Linked DNA regions of Alloalcanivorax dieselolei B5. The protein of the gene in region 1 interacts with the protein of each later gene in a pairwise test. Links are inferred from orthologs where the notes say so. Each region holds a gene or a part of one and is shown on either strand. Other genes may lie near its edges.

What was found.
Region 2: the proteins of B5T_RS15450 (region 1) and kdsB interact in binary tests that used the Escherichia coli proteins (3 or more experiments, as listed by UniProt). The link is inferred for Alloalcanivorax dieselolei B5 from one-to-one orthologs.

The regions. Positions count from the first base shown.
Region 1 is NC_018691.1:3,466,078-3,473,429, reverse strand. What follows is about bases 1,745-4,645. They hold B5T_RS15450 (TetR/AcrR family transcriptional regulator), read right to left. Parts: upstream 3,569-4,645; coding sequence 2,921-3,568; downstream 1,745-2,920. Other genes in these bases: argC (N-acetyl-gamma-glutamyl-phosphate reductase), read left to right, coding at 3,727-4,645; B5T_RS15455 (zinc-binding dehydrogenase), read right to left, coding at 1,933-2,910; B5T_RS15460 (DUF1304 domain-containing protein), read right to left, coding at 1,745-1,916. In the rest of the region: B5T_RS15470 (TetR/AcrR family transcriptional regulator), read right to left, coding at 1-451; B5T_RS15465 (crotonase/enoyl-CoA hydratase family protein), read left to right, coding at 542-1,456; more of B5T_RS15460, read right to left, coding at 1,563-1,744; more of argC, read left to right, coding at 4,646-4,677; B5T_RS15440 (alkaline phosphatase PhoX), read left to right, coding at 4,863-6,263; B5T_RS15435 (TonB-dependent receptor), read right to left, coding at 6,309-7,352. UniProt on the Escherichia coli protein: Involved in response to both electrophiles and reactive chlorine species (RCS). Represses the transcription of the nemRA-gloA operon by binding to the NemR box.
Region 2 is NC_018691.1:3,105,706-3,113,155, reverse strand. The notes cover bases 1,485-4,483. They hold kdsB (3-deoxy-manno-octulosonate cytidylyltransferase), read left to right. Parts: upstream 1,485-2,601; coding sequence 2,602-3,366; downstream 3,367-4,483. Other genes in these bases: murB (UDP-N-acetylmuramate dehydrogenase), read left to right, coding at 3,841-4,483; B5T_RS13870 (low molecular weight protein-tyrosine-phosphatase), read left to right, coding at 3,359-3,844; lpxK (tetraacyldisaccharide 4'-kinase), read left to right, coding at 1,574-2,605; msbA (lipid A export permease/ATP-binding protein MsbA), read left to right, coding at 1,485-1,581. Outside these bases: more of msbA, read left to right, coding at 1-1,484; more of murB, read left to right, coding at 4,484-4,863; B5T_RS13860 (DUF2274 domain-containing protein), read right to left, coding at 5,131-5,376; B5T_RS13855 (TrbI/VirB10 family protein), read right to left, coding at 5,373-6,656; P-type conjugative transfer protein TrbG, read right to left, coding at 6,659-7,450. UniProt on the Escherichia coli protein: Activates KDO (a required 8-carbon sugar) for incorporation into bacterial lipopolysaccharide in Gram-negative bacteria.

The DNA.
Region 1 (7,352 bases):
GCTTCTTCCAGCATTCAAGGAGCTTCCCGACCACCCGGTCCAGGTCAAAGCGGGCGGCTTTTTCCGCCTGGTAGAGGGCGTCGCGTAATTCCTGATCGTTGCGTGAGATCGCCCACAGCTCCATTTCGGCCAGATACGAGGGGCGGGCCATGTTGTCGCTCAACGCGATCAGCGCTTTTTCCACATCCTCGGCCGGGTCCGAGCAACTCAGAAAGGATTCATTGATCTGCTGCTCGTTCATCCGGACCAGCCTCTCGATGGTGGAGGCGAGTAATTCCGCTCTGCTCGGGAAGTGATAAAGCAGAGCCCCGCGACTCACGTTCGCCCGTTTCTGAACCGCCACTGTTGTGGTTCTTGCCACGCCTTCATCGATCAGCAATGCCACCGCCGCGTCGGTAATCCGATCCTTCAAGGAAGGGGAAGGCCGTGCTTTGGACGTTGAGGTCTTCATTGAGTTTGCACTCCGAAATCCAGGGTGATACTTTGCAGTCAGTCATGACTGACTGTCAAGAAGTCGAAAACCCCCTTATTGGAGAGAATCATGCTGGAATTGACAACTGTCCGGATTTCCCAGGATGAGAGAAACCCGAGAATCGCTAGGCTGCTCCTCAATCGTCCGGAAAGACTCAATGCCATCATCGATGAAACCGGTGACGATATTCGGCGCGCGGTAAGGTGGGCGGAAGAGAACGACCAGGTCCACGTGATTGTCGTTGAAGGCGCCGGCAAAGGGTTTTGCGGCGGTTACGATCTGACCTACTACGCGGAATCACAAAGAGAGAATCCTTGTCAGCAGGAAGCCACTCCCTGGGATCCCATGGTCGACTACGCCCATATGAAGCGGAACACCGAGGATTTCATGAGTCTTTGGCGGTCCCGTAAACCCACCATCGCCAAGATTCATGGCGCCGCCGCCGCTGGCGGAAGTGATATTGCCTTGTGTTGTGACTTGATGATCATGGCCGATAACGCCCGTATCGGTTACATGCCCACCCGGGTTTGGGGATGCCCGACGACCGCCATGTGGACCTATCGGCTCGGGCCGATCCGGGCCAAGCAGATGATGTTCACCGGGGATCTGATTTCCGGCAAGCAGGCCGGCGAATGGGGCCTGGCCAACTATGTGGTGCCGGAAGAGGAACTGGACGCCAAGACCATGGAAGTGGCGGGGCGCATTGCCGGGGTACCAAGCAGTCATCTGAGCATGCACAAGCTGGTGGTGAATCAGGTCATGTTGACCATGGGCTTGGAGCAGACCCAGATGCTGGCCACGGTGTTCGATGGCATTACCCGCCACAATCCGGAAGGTCTCTGGTTCCGTCGTTATGCTCAGACGGAAGGATTCAAAGCGGCCATCGAATGGCGCGACAGCGGCCGCGACATTCCCGAAGGCGACGACGCGCGCCGCAAGATCGCCGAGCTGGAACAAAAGTTGAAGGAACTCAAGGGAGAGTGAGTCTCTCTGTCTGGCCTCTTCCCAGGTCGAACGAAGGGGACGGCCGCGGCCATAGCCTTCGTCTTGTCCGCCGGCAGCAGCTGTTGCTGCCGGTTGAAGGAAGGACTCAGACGCCTGCCCAAAGCGCGCCGAGAGCCAGGATGGCCGGCAGGGTCTGGATGAACAGGATCTTCCTGCTGGCGGTGGCCGCGCCGAAAACACCGGCCACGGCGATACAGATGAGAAAGAAGAGTTTGAAATCCAACCCGGCCGTTTGATGCAGCAATCCGACCACCAGGCCCGCCGCGAGAAAGCCGTTATAGAGCCCCTGATTGGCGGCCAGTGCGCGGGTCTGTCGTGCGAAATCCGGGGAGAGACCAAAGGCTCGCCTCGCTGCGGGGGTTTCCCAGAGCGCCATTTCCAGAACGGCGATATAGACGTGCAGAATAGCGATCAGCGCTATCAGAATATTGGCGATCATCGGTCTCTCCCTGGGATCAAGGTTTCAGCAGCACTTTGCCGGTTTTGCCCGGCGCCAGCGAGGCGGTGACCGCGTCGGATACTTGCGCCAGATCGAAGGTCGCTTCGGCGGGCAGCTGCAGTTCCCCGGCGGCGACCAGGCGCAGCAGCTCACCGATCAACCGCGCCTTGGTTTCGGCGGCCATATTGGCGCTGACCTTGGCGCCCCAGAAACCTTTCACCGTCGCCTGTTTGAAGATCACATCCCCCGAAGGCAGTTGCATGGCTTCCCCGGTCATGGTGCCGAAGGAAACCAGCACGCCGTTCTCGCCGAGCAGTGATAACAGGGCAGCACTGGCTTCCCCGCCGATTGAATCCACCGCCGCGCGGATCGGGGCATCACCAACGATTTCACGCACCTTATGCCGCCAGCCTTCATGGGCGGTGGAGACCACATTGCTGATGCCCAGCGCGGTCATTTCGTCGACGCCGGCGTCGCGGCGCACCAGGTTGATCACGTTCACTCCGCGTGCGGCGGCCAGCATGGCAACGGTCTTGCCCACCGCGCCATTGGCGGTGTTCTGAACCATCCAGTCGCCACTCTCCAGATCGAGAAATTCAAGCAGGGAGATGGCGCTGAAGGGCATGGCGATAAGCTGGGCGGCGGCCTCGTCGGCAATCACTTCCGGCACTGGAATGAGGCCGGCCGCGGGGGCAAGGAAGTACTCCGCCCAGGTGCCATGGACTGACGCCACGGCAATGCGTTGACCGGGGCTGATACCGCTGACGCCTTCGCCAAGCGCATCGACGATGCCCACGGCTTCGGAACCGCCAATGGCGGGCAGGTCGGGTTTGTAGCCGTAGCTGCCGCGCACGGTCCACAAATCATGGTTGTGGATCGGTGAGAGAAGGGTCTTGATCCGTACCTGGCCGGGGCCGGGCTGCGGAACGGGGCTGTCGCCGAGGGCAAGAACCTCGGCGGGCTCGCCGAACTGGGTGTGGATCGCGCTGCGCATGATGGTGTCCTTAAGAAGTGATGACAGGAAAAGTCGGCCCGGCCTCCGTGGCGCAGGCCAGCAATTGTTCAGTGGCGGCTAGCGCGCGCTCCATTGGCGCCCGGCTCCGATCCAGCTTGGCCAATAGCGCGGCACCAAGCCACATTTGATAGAGCACTTGAGCCAGGGCCATGGGGTCGGGACCGGCCGGTAAAGAGCCGTCGGCGCGCGCTTCGGTGATCATGACGGCGATCCGGTCGAGCAGGCGGGCAATGCCCTTGCTGAGAATCTGGCGCATCGTCTCGGAGAGGTCCGCGACTTCGGCGGAGAGCTTCACCGCGAGGCAGTCCTCGGCCCAGCCACCTCCGGCCGGGTCCTCTTCTCCCGGATCGTCGAGCCAGGCCCGCCAATAGCGCATCAGCCGTTCACGCCCGCTTATGGCGTCGCCCGCCAGCAAGGCATCAAGTCGGGCGCCATAAGCCTGGGCATAGTCCTGCAAGAGCGTGCAACCGAACGCTTCCTTGGAAGGAAAGTAATGATAAAACGAGCCCTTTGGCACGCCGGAGGCCTTGAGGATTTCCTGCAGTCCAACCCCGACGAAGCCTTTTCTCAGCACCAGGTCGTGGCCGTTATCGAGGATGTTCTGACGTGTCGCTTCCGCTTTGGATGTTCGAGTCATGAGGGCAATATAAGGAAAAATAGACCGGTCGTCTAGTTTCTATTTAAAGCGGCGTGAAGAGAGTAAGGTACAAGGAGGCGGGAGAATCCATAATGCCCGTTGCAACCGCCCCGCCGGATACTTAGGCTTTGCGGTCTGTTTCACCGGGAGATCCGAAAATGGCATTCAAGGTTTATGTGGACGGTCAGGAAGGCACCACCGGTCTGCGTCTGTTCGAGTACCTGGAAGGGCGCGCGGACATCGAGCTGCTGCGCATCGACAGCGCGCTGCGCAAGGACCCTGACGAGCGTGCCCGGCTGCTGAACGCCGCCGACGTGGCCTTTCTGTGCCTGCCGGACGCGGCCTCGCGGGAAGCGGCGGCCATGGTGGATAACCCGGACACCTGTCTGATCGACGCCAGCACCGCGTTCCGGGTGGCCGATGACTGGGTCTACGGCCTGCCGGAACTGGAAGCCGGGCAGCGCGAGCGCATCCGCGCCAGCAAGCGCATCGCCAACGTGGGTTGCCACGCCAGTGCGTTCATCCTGGCGGTGCGTCCCTTGGTGGATGCCGGATTGCTGCCGGCGGATTACCCGGTCAGTGCCACCTCCCTGACCGGCTACAGCGGTGGCGGCAAGAGCATGATCGCCGACTACCAAGCCGATACCGAGGGCCGCCTGCAGGCGCCGCGCGCCTACGCGCTCGGCCTGGAGCACAAGCACCTGCCGGAAATGCAGCGCTACACCGGCCTGACCCGGGCACCGATCTTCGTCCCCACCGTGGGCCCCTTCCTCAAAGGCCTGGCGGTGACCGTGCCGCTGCAAATGTCCCACCTGAAACCGGGCACCGACGTTGGCGCGCTCTACGAGGCCTTGCGTCAGCGGTACGCCGGTGAGCCGTTCATTCGCGTGCACGCGCCGGACGATCCCGCCGGCCTTGACGGTGGTTTCTTCGACGTTCAGGGCAGTAACGACACCAATCGGGTGGACCTGTTCCTGTTCGGCAACGGCGAGCGCCAGTGCGTGATCGCGCGGCTGGACAACCTGGGCAAGGGTGCGGCCGGCGCCGCCGTGCAGAACATGAACGTCCATCTCGGCATCGACGAAACCACGGGACTTACCGCGGGCTGACCGTCGGGGACGGGCCCGGGCGGGCTCAGCGCTTCATGATTCGCAGAATTACATCTTTACAACAATAAATGCCCGCCACTGGTCACGGATGAAACCGTGCTGTCAACCGCACTCAATATCCTGCTTGCCACCTCCAATCCGTCCAGTGGTGAAGCATGGCTATTTCGCGAAGAACCTTATTGCAAATGATGTTCGTCGGAGGCGGCGCGGCGGCGTTGGCCGCCTGTGGTGGGGGTTCTTCCGGTTCCGCTCCAGAGCAGGGGGGCGGAGGTGGCGACCCGGTCGATCCCGGCCCTGGCGAGCCTTCTCCACCGAGTCCGCCCCCGCAGCCGCCCGCCCGGGAATTGCCTTTGAAGGCGGGGCCATTGGCGAACATCGGCCCGCTGGTGGATTCCGGCGTGGATGGCATCCTGATTCCCGAGGCCTTTTCGTTAAGACTGGTCGCCACTGCGGGCCGGCAACCGGTGGCGGGGGGCTTGGGATACCTGTGGCATTGGCTCCCGGACGGCGGTGCGGTGTTCCCGGTGGAAGACGACGGCGGCTGGGTCTATGTCTCCAACAGTGAGTTCCTGCCCGGTGGCGTCGGCGCTTTGCGCTTCGCCGCCAATGGCGACCTGTTGGACGCCTATCCTATTTTGCAAAACACACGAGTGAATTGCGCCGGTGGTGCCACCCCCTGGGGGACCTGGTTGTCCTGCGAGGAAATCCAGGACGGCAAAGTGTACGAATGCGATCCTCGAGGGACGCCGCGTCTGGCCCAATCCCACCCGGCAATGGGGCTGTTCAAGCACGAGGCCGCAGCCGTGGACATGGCCACCTCGACGGTGATCATGACCGAGGACGAAGGGGATGGCCGGCTTTATCGGTTCGTGTCCGTCGGGAAAGTGAGCGCCGTTAATGGCCGGGAAGGCCTGGATCTGGACAACGGTACCTTGCAAGTCTTGGAGGTGGAGGGCTACCCCAACGGCGCCTATATCGAGGACCTGGACGTTGCCCGCCATATCCAGCGGGTGAGCTGGGTGGATGCGCTGTCTCCCGAAAAGCCCCAGAGCAAGGTGCGTGAGGATCATCAGAACAGCACCGGCGAAGGCGCACCGGGAACCCGTTTCAAGGGGGGCGAGGGCATCTGGATTCAATACTGGCCGGAAGGTGAACAGGAGCAGGTCAGCGGTTTCGAGCACCCTCTGCGGGCGGTGGTGTTCTTCGCCACCAAAGGGGATAACCGGGTGTGGGCGCTGGACCTGGATAATGAGCTGATCGAAGTGGTGTTCGATAATGAGCAACTGACCGTCTCGGGCGAAGCCAAATTCGACGACGTCGACAACCTGGTGGTCAGCCCCGCCGGAGACGTGGTGGTCGCGGAAGATGGCGACGAGATGCGCTTGATGGTCATGGTGCCCAATCAGCCCGCCAGGATTTTGCTGCGGATACCCGGCGGCGGCAGCGAACTGACCGGTCCGGCTTTTACCGCCGACGGCTCAAGGCTGTACTTCAGTTCCCAGCGTGCCAGCGCCGGCCTGACCGGGTTGCTGCCGGTGGGCAAGACCTACGAACTGACGGTGCCGGAAGCGTTTCGCATGGGGTGATCGGCGGAAATCGCTTACACGCAACACGCCGGCACGCCGCCCCGCTCAAAAGTCGTAACGGGCTTGCAACGCGATGGAGCGGCCCGGCTCCAACAACGGACTCACATCGAGGAATTCCTGGCCATAGCTGGCCCGGTCCACGTAGTCCTCGTCATTGAGGTTGTCCACCGACAGGCGCAGGGTCAACGGCGGTACCGGCCGGTATTCCGCGTAGATGTCCACCACGGTGTAGCCCTGCTGCTTGGCGCCGCTGCTCTCCACATCGTCGTTGTCGAGGGCGATTTCCGCGCTGGCGCCCAGTTCCAGGGGCCAGCGCGGCATCGCGAACACGCCGCTGACGGTGATCAACTCGCCCAGCGGCGCGGTGAAATAGTTGCCGTCGTAGGAGGTGGCTGGGTCGCCGTCTTTCTCCGAATCGATGTTGGCGTATTTCACTGACACTTCGCCCAGGCGCCCCATGTAGCCCACCGCCAGGTCGTAGCCATCGATGTCGAAATCCGCCACCGCGGCCGGATCGCCGCTGTAGGATGGCACCCGGGCGTTGGCGATGGCGGTGCGGAAGCGATTGGCCTCGGCGAAGAAGCCGCCACGATGCACGTGCAATCCGACGGTGCGGTTGTGGGCGCGCACCGGTTCCAGATTGGCGTAGTCCCAGGCGCCGTTGAGGATGTAGTTCTCGGCCAGGGCGGTGCCCGCCCAGACGTCGGTGTAGCCGGCGTTCAGTGACAGATGATCGTTGACGTGGAACTCGCCGAACACGTTGCTGCTGACGCCCTCGTCGTCGTGGTGGGAATCGTCGGTACCAGTGAAGGTCTGGTCGTCGTAGCGGGCGCCATAGGAGAGTTCCAGCCGTTCCCACAGATCCTGGCGAAACTGCACGAAGACCCCGGTATTGCGGGCGGCTTCCTCCAGGTCCGCGCTGCCGGCCTCACGAAATATCGCGCTGTCATCGTAATGGTCGAGGCCGAAGGTGATATTGGCGAAGCGGGTGTGCGCCACGTTCTTGAGGGTGGCGGACACGCTTTCGGTGATGCCTGTGTAGACCACCTGGGTATCCGGCGCGGACAGCGGCACTTCGCGGGTGTCCAG
Region 2 (7,450 bases), 360 kb from region 1 along the record:
CCACAGCCTTACCGGGTGCTGGTGGTGTCCATCGCGCCGCTGATCATCGCCCTGGCTCAGGGCGTCGGGCAGTTCCTCGGCAGTTACACCCTGGCCTGGGTGGCTCAGGAAATCGTCTATTTCATGCGTAATGAAGTGTTTGGCCATGTGCTGCGGCTGCCCCAGTCGGAGTACAACAACAACGCTTCCGGGCGCATCATGTCGAAGATCATCTTCGATGCCCAGCAGGTGACCAGCGCCGGCACCGACGCGGTGATGGTGATTTTCCGGGAAGGACTGACGGTGATCGGGCTGATGGCGTTCCTGTTCTATCAGAATTGGAAACTGACGCTGATTCTGCTGGTGGTGGCGCCGGTGATCGGTCTGGTGGTGAACGTCACCAGCAAACGGTTCCGCCATATCAGCCGCCGCATTCAGTCGTCCATGGGTAACATCACCCAGTTTCTCGGTGAAGCCATCGAGGGTAATCAGGCGGTGAAGATTTTCGGTGGTCAGAAACTGGAAGGGGACCGCTTTCACAGTGTCAGCCGCCGGTTCGCGCGCCAGAATACCAAGCTCAATGCCAGCAAGATCGCTTCCACGGTGATCGTGCAGTTGTTCGTGGCGGTGGGTATCGGCGCCATCACTTATTTGTATATCACGATGATGGGCGAGCAGCTTACCGTGGGCGGTTTCCTGTCCTACATCGCCGCCGCCGGCATGGTACAGAAACCGCTCAAGCAGCTCACCGACGTCAACGTCAAGATCCAGCGTGGTGTTACCGGCGCTTCTTCTTTGTTTGAATTGATGGACCGCCCGGTGGAGCAGGACCTGGGGCAACTGACGCTGCCGCGCACCGAGGGCAACGTGGAGTTCCGCGATGTCACCTTCGGCTATGACCCGAATCAGCCGGTGCTGCGTAATCTCAGTTTCTCCATTCGCAGCGGTGAGACAGTGGCGCTGATTGGCCGCTCCGGCGCCGGCAAGAGCACCATCTCCGCCATGCTGCCCCGGTTCTTCGATCCGGACCAGGGCTCGGTGCTGCTCGATGGCGTGCCGCTGCCGGACTACAAGCTGGTGGAATTGCGCCATCAGATCGCCATGGTGAGCCAGAAAGTGGTGCTGTTTAACGATACCGTGCGCAACAACATCGCCTATGGCGAGATGCGCGATGCCGACGAGGCGGCGGTGGAGCAGGCCGCCCGTAACGCCTATGCCTGGGATTTCATTCAGGGCCTGGACAAGGGCCTGGACACCATGGTCGGCCAGGACGGCGCTCAGCTTTCCGGTGGCCAGCGCCAGCGCGTGGCCATCGCCCGGGCGCTGCTCAAGGACGCGCCGATCCTGATTCTGGATGAGGCCACCAGTGCGCTGGACACGGAATCGGAACACCATATCCAGAAGGCGCTGGAACGTCTGATGGAAGGCCGCACCACGCTGGTGATCGCCCATCGCCTGTCCACTATTGAGAAAGCGGACCGTATTCTGGTGCTGGATCAGGGCCAGTTGATTGAACAGGGCACTCACGCCGAGCTGTTGGAAAAGAATGGACTCTACACTCAACTCTACAAGATGGATTTCGCCGACGACGTTAATGACTGATTTCGCCCGCCGTGTGGAGCGGGGCTGGTATCAAGGCAGCCCCTGGCTGACGCCGCTACGCCCTCTGGGATGGCTGGTGGGGCGGGTGGCCGGACGCCGTCTGGACGCCTTCCGGCGGCAGCGGACAGCGCCGCCGGTGCCGGTGCTGGTGGTCGGCAATATCACCGTCGGTGGCACCGGCAAGACCCCGCTGGTGGTAGCTCTGGCGCAGCGCGCCAGCGAGTGTGGCCTCAGCGTGGTGGTGATCTCCCGGGGCTATGGTGGCAAGGCCGGCCGCTACCCGATGACCGTGACGCCGTCCAGCGACCCCGCGGTGGTCGGTGATGAACCCCTGTTGATCGTGCGCCGGGCCGGAGTGCCGGTGGTGCTGGATCCACGCCGCGACCGTGCCTTGAACTATGTGGTGCGTGAGCTGGCACCGGACCTGGTGATCAGTGACGATGGCCTGCAGCATTATGCCTTGCCCCGTTCCGCCGAGATCGTGGTGATCGATGCCCGCCGGGGGCTCGGCAATGGCCGCTGCCTGCCCGCCGGCCCGCTGCGGGAACCGGCCAGCCGTCTTGATCAGGTGGATTTTCTGGTGGCCAATGGCGGCGTCTGGCCGCGGGCCGTCACCATGCATCTCAAACCCGGTAAACTGACCCGTTTGAGCGATGGCCTGACCCTGGACGGCGAGGCGTTCAGAGAGCGCTTTGGCGCCGTGCACGGGGTTGCCGGTATTGGCCACCCGGAGCGCTTTTTTCGTTCCCTGGCGGTACTGGGGCTGGCGGTGACGCCGCATGCGTTTGCCGACCACCATGCTTTTAAACCCGAGGATCTGGCGTTCGCCGATGGTCGCCCGGTGGTGATGACCGAGAAAGACGCGGTCAAATGCCAGGGCTTCGACAATACCCGACTATGGATGCTGCCGGTGCGGGCCGCCTTGCCGGGCACGGTGCTGGACGCCATGATCGACCGCGCATTGAATCCGGATTCGGCGCCGTCCGCAACGGCGCCGGAATCCGTCGAGAAGGAGAGAGAATGAGTTTTTCCGTGGTGGTGCCGGCCCGCTATGCGTCGGCGCGTCTGCCGGGCAAGGCGTTGGCGGATCTGGCCGGTAAGCCGATGGTGTTGCGGGTGGCGGAGCGCTGCCTGCTCAGCGCCGCCGGGCAGGTGTGGGTGGCCACCGATGATCAGCGTATCGCCGATGCCGTGGGCGAACGCTGTCCGGTGGTGATGACGCGGCCGGATCATCCTTCCGGTACCGATCGTTTACAGGAAGTGGTGACGCAACTGGGGCTCGCCGACGACGACATCATCGTCAATGTGCAGGGGGACGAGCCCCTGATTCCGCCGGAGGTGATCAATCAGGTGGCGGAAAATCTGGCCGCCAATCCGGATTGTCAGATGGCCACGTTATGCGAGCCGATCACCGCCGCCGGGGACCTGTTCAGCGCGGACATTTGCAAGGTGGTGTTCGACAACCGTGGCCGTGCCCTGTATTTCTCGCGGGCGCCGATTCCCTGGGATCGCACCGCGTTCGCCAAGGATCGAGAGCAGCTTGGTGACGGGGAATGGTGGCGGCACATTGGTATCTATGCCTACCGTGCCGGTTTTCTGCACCAGTTCGTCAACTGGCCGCCGGCGCCGCTGGAGAAACTGGAATCCCTGGAACAATTGCGGGCACTGGCTAATGGCGCGGCGATTCATGTGGCGCCGGCCTGCAAGGACGTGCCCGGTGGCGTGGATACGCCGGAGGATCTGGAACGTATGCGGACTTTGCTGCGGGGAGGGGCGCATGACTGATGCTGACAAGCCGGCGGTGTTGTTCGTTTGTCTGGGCAATATCTGCCGTTCGCCCACCGCCGAGGCGGTATTCCGCCAGCGGGTGGCCGCGGCGGGGCTGAACGGCCGGCTGGAGATCGACAGCGCCGGCACCGGTGACTGGCACATCGGCCGGGCCCCGGACCGCCGTGCCGCCGCCGCCGCGGCCCGGCGCGGTTACGTCATGGATGAACTGCGTGCCCGTCAGATCAGGGTGGATGACTTTCACCGTTTCGACCTCATTCTGTGCATGGACCACAGCAACTTCCATGACGTCTCCGCGCTGGCGCCGGCCCAGGGGCGGGCTCGGGTGGCCCGCTTTCTCGAAGTGCTCGGAGTAGGGGAACCGGAGGAAGTGCCGGACCCTTATTACGGTGGTGAAGACGGCTTCGATCAGGTGCTGGATCTGGTGGAACGGGCCAGCGAGCTGTGGCTGGAACAGTTGCGGGCATCGCTGTGATCGACACCGATGTGGATCTGAGCACCGCCAATACCCTGGCCCTGCCGGCCCGCGCCGAGCGGCTGGCCCGTCCCGCCGATGTGGATGAACTGGCCCGGGTGTTGACCGGGCGCGGGGCGGATCCGCTGTTCGTACTCGGTGGTGGCAGCAACCTGGTGCTGACCGGGGACTTGCCCGGCCTGACGGTGATGCCGGTGTTCGATGAGGTAAGCTATCGGCAGGTGGATGAGGGCCTGGCCCAGGTCCGGGTTGGCGCGGGCGTGGTCTGGGACCGGCTGGTGGCGGACACCGTCGCTGCCGGCTGGCAGGGGCTGGAGAATCTTTCCTGGATTCCCGGCAACGCCGGCGCGGCGCCATTCCAGAACATCGGTGCCTACGGTGTGGAGCTGGCGGAAGTGGTATCGACGGTGGAAGCGGTGTCGGTGGAAGACGGCAGCAATATCAGCTTCGATGCCGACCAGTGCGAATTCGCCTATCGGGACAGCCTGTTCAAGAGTCGCTGCCGGGGTGAATTCATTATTACCCACCTGACGTTGAATCTGCGCCGTGGCAACGCCTGCCGATTGGACTCTTTCCGATTGGACTATGGCGGGCTGGCGGAGCGGCTCGCAGGCGACGGGCCGGTGACGCCGGCGCGGGTGCGCGAAGCCGTCATCGCGTTGCGCCAAAGCAAGCTGCCGGATCCGGCGACGCTGCCCAATGCCGGCAGTTTTTTCAAGAATCCGGTGGTCTCGCTGACTCACTACCAGCGGTTGCTGGAGCGCTATCCGGATCTGGTTTCTTTCCCGGTGGCCGAAGGCCGGAAACTGGCGGCGGGCTGGCTGATCGAGCGCAGCGGCTGGAAGGGCCGCCGTCTTGGCCCGGTGGGCATGCACGACCAGCAGGCGCTGGTACTGGTCAATCATGGTGGCGCCACCGCCGTTGATGTATTGAGTCTCGCGGCGGCGGTTAGGGAAGACGTGCGGCAACGCTTCGGCGTGGAGCTGGAGCAGGAACCGGTGTTGATGCCGGGAGCCTGAAGCGGCGGTCATAAAAAAGGGCTCATGTCAAGCGCTTTGACTGAATGCAGGTCGCATCAGAAGGCTATACAGGACAACGAGTTAGACCGGATTGAGGTTGCTTTCAGGGCTTCCGGCTTGAAGGGCTAGGAACCACATAGGAGCATCGCGGCAGAAAGCCTCATCGCGTCATGGTGGGCAGTAGAGCAACCATCGGAGCATTGTCTCATCCTTCTCACCGCTGAAAGTGAAAGCGCAGCCCTTGGGCTGCCGATGGTCGAAACGTCGTCAGCCAGGTTTCGGGGGCGGGGCCTTGGCCCCGCCTCCTTTCCTGAACCCCCGATCGCCCGCCATGAACGCCTCAAGCATGTGAGGGATCAGTGTGGTCGCATCGACTACTTCGCCGTAGGCCTGCGCGTGCAGCGCGGCGTAGCGTTCAAGATCGGTCTTAAGGCTGGCCGGGCAAGCGAAGGTCAGCTTGACGCTTTCGGTCTTGGGCAACGGGCCCAGTCGTAGCTTGCGCGTCGTGCTCATCGTGAAGTGCTCCGGTTGAAGAACAACGGTTGGTAGGGCCGCAGCACAAGGTCGCGGTTGACGATGATGCGCACCGGCAGGCCTGGCCGCTCTGTCAGAGTTGGCTGGATGTTGAGATTGCGCCGGGTCATCTCCTGCCCGGCCTGGTTCACGCTGTCCTGCAGGCTGTCGCGGCCGGCGATGATGACGCGATCGTCGCCCTGGCGGTTCTCCGGCGCGGCCAGTTCGGCGCCGACGCCCAGCAGCGTCGTCAACGCCGCACCAGCGAAGATGCGACCCCAATGCCAATCGACGCCATCCTCCAGTCCGGCATAGCCGGCTGGGTCTGTGCCGGCTAGGTTGTCCAGCGTGAGCGAGGACGTGTCCGGCAGAATGACCCTGTTCCACACCACCTGCACACGGCTTTGCCCATAAGCGACTTGGCTGTTGTACTTCCCGAAGATGCGCGACCCCTGCGGTATTAGCAGATAGCGGCCGGTCGCGGTGTCGTACACCGGCTCCGTCACTGTGCCGATCACGTCACCCGGCAGGTCGGACTTGATGCCCGTTACGAGCGCGGCCGCGATCACCGTGCCAGCCATTACCTGGTACGGCGAAGTCGGCATTTGCAGGTTGCCGGAATTCCGTGGGTCCGTGGTTCCGGCTTGCTGGAACGCCTCCTTCTGGTCTTGCCTGTTCTGTAAGGCCGTCGGGTCGGCGGGCTGGGCCGCCGTCGAGGCTGGCCCAGCGGCCTGCGGATCGAAGCCCGCCAAGCCAGGAGTTGGGCTGGCAGCGGCCACCTGCGCCGGCGCGTTAGCGGCGCGTTGGTTGCTGGAGTGGAAGAACACTGACGATCCCGCTGCCGCTTCGGCTTCCTTGCGCCGCGCGTCACGCTCGGCAGCGGCGGGGTCATGGCCAGGCGGCCTGTAGCTGGCCACGGCCGGCTGCTCTGCCTTCACGATGGCCGGCCCCAGATCGCCGGGCAACGGCGGCCCCAGTTCCGGCACCTTGGGCGGCAGCTTGGAGTAATCGGCTGGAAGCTGGTCCAGTCCTTCGGAACGCGAGACTCGATCGACGTTGTAAAGCTCGGCCGGCTCGTTGCCGCCGCGCCGATGCGTCGGCTGTAATGACAATATCGTTGCGCCCAGAACGACGACGCCGAGGCCGCCTGTCAGCAGCGCCAGTGTCCGCCGATTCAAGCGTGTCACGGGGCGCGGCTGAGCCCGCAGCGCCACATTCTCGGGCGCGACCTTCGGCGCAGCATCGGGAATTGGCACGTCTGGGGTTTCTTCCTCGCTCATGGTCAGTTCCCCCGCCTGCCATCCGTGCGCTCGATGCGCACCACGTCGCCCTTGTCACCGCCCAGGCGAAGTTCGGCCGCGCCGAACAGCCGATCGACGATGTAGTACGGTAAGCGAAAGCGGTAATTCACCAGTTGACCGTCGCCCTGCGCACCGATCACGAACAAGGGCGGCAACTCGCCCTGAGCGATGCCTTCCGGGAACTGGATATAGACCTTCTCGCCATCGTCGAAGGCACGCAGCGGCTTCCACGGTGGATTGCTGCCGCTGACCGCATAGCGGAAGCGGATCTTCTCCAGCGATAAACCGGTATCGACCGGCGCAGTCGCCTGCGCGGCCTGCGACTGGCGCTGCAAGGCCAACATCCGGTCTTTCGGATAGTCCCAGGACACCGATGCCATCCATGTTTTTTCTGTCGAGGTCAGCTCCAGCAGGTATGTCCTGCGGTTCGTCGTGACGACCAGATTGGTCTTGAGGCCCGACCGGGTGGGCTTTACCAGCACGTTGACGCGCAATTTGTCGCCGGCTCCGCTTGACGTATCGCCGACAATCCAGCGCACGGTGTCGCCGGCGGCCACCGTCACCAGCTCCTCGCCCGGCTGGAGCGATACGACGGTGACGCGTCCCGGCGCGGCATAGACTTGGTACAGCGCGCCATCGGTGAACGGCCACACCTGAATCGCGTTGACGTAGCCTTCGCGAGTCGGCGCAATGCGCGCCTCGGCGTTCGCACGCGAGACGCGCATGGTTTCGTCGGCCGGCTCCTGCGCGGGCTTGGCTTCATCCACGTCAGG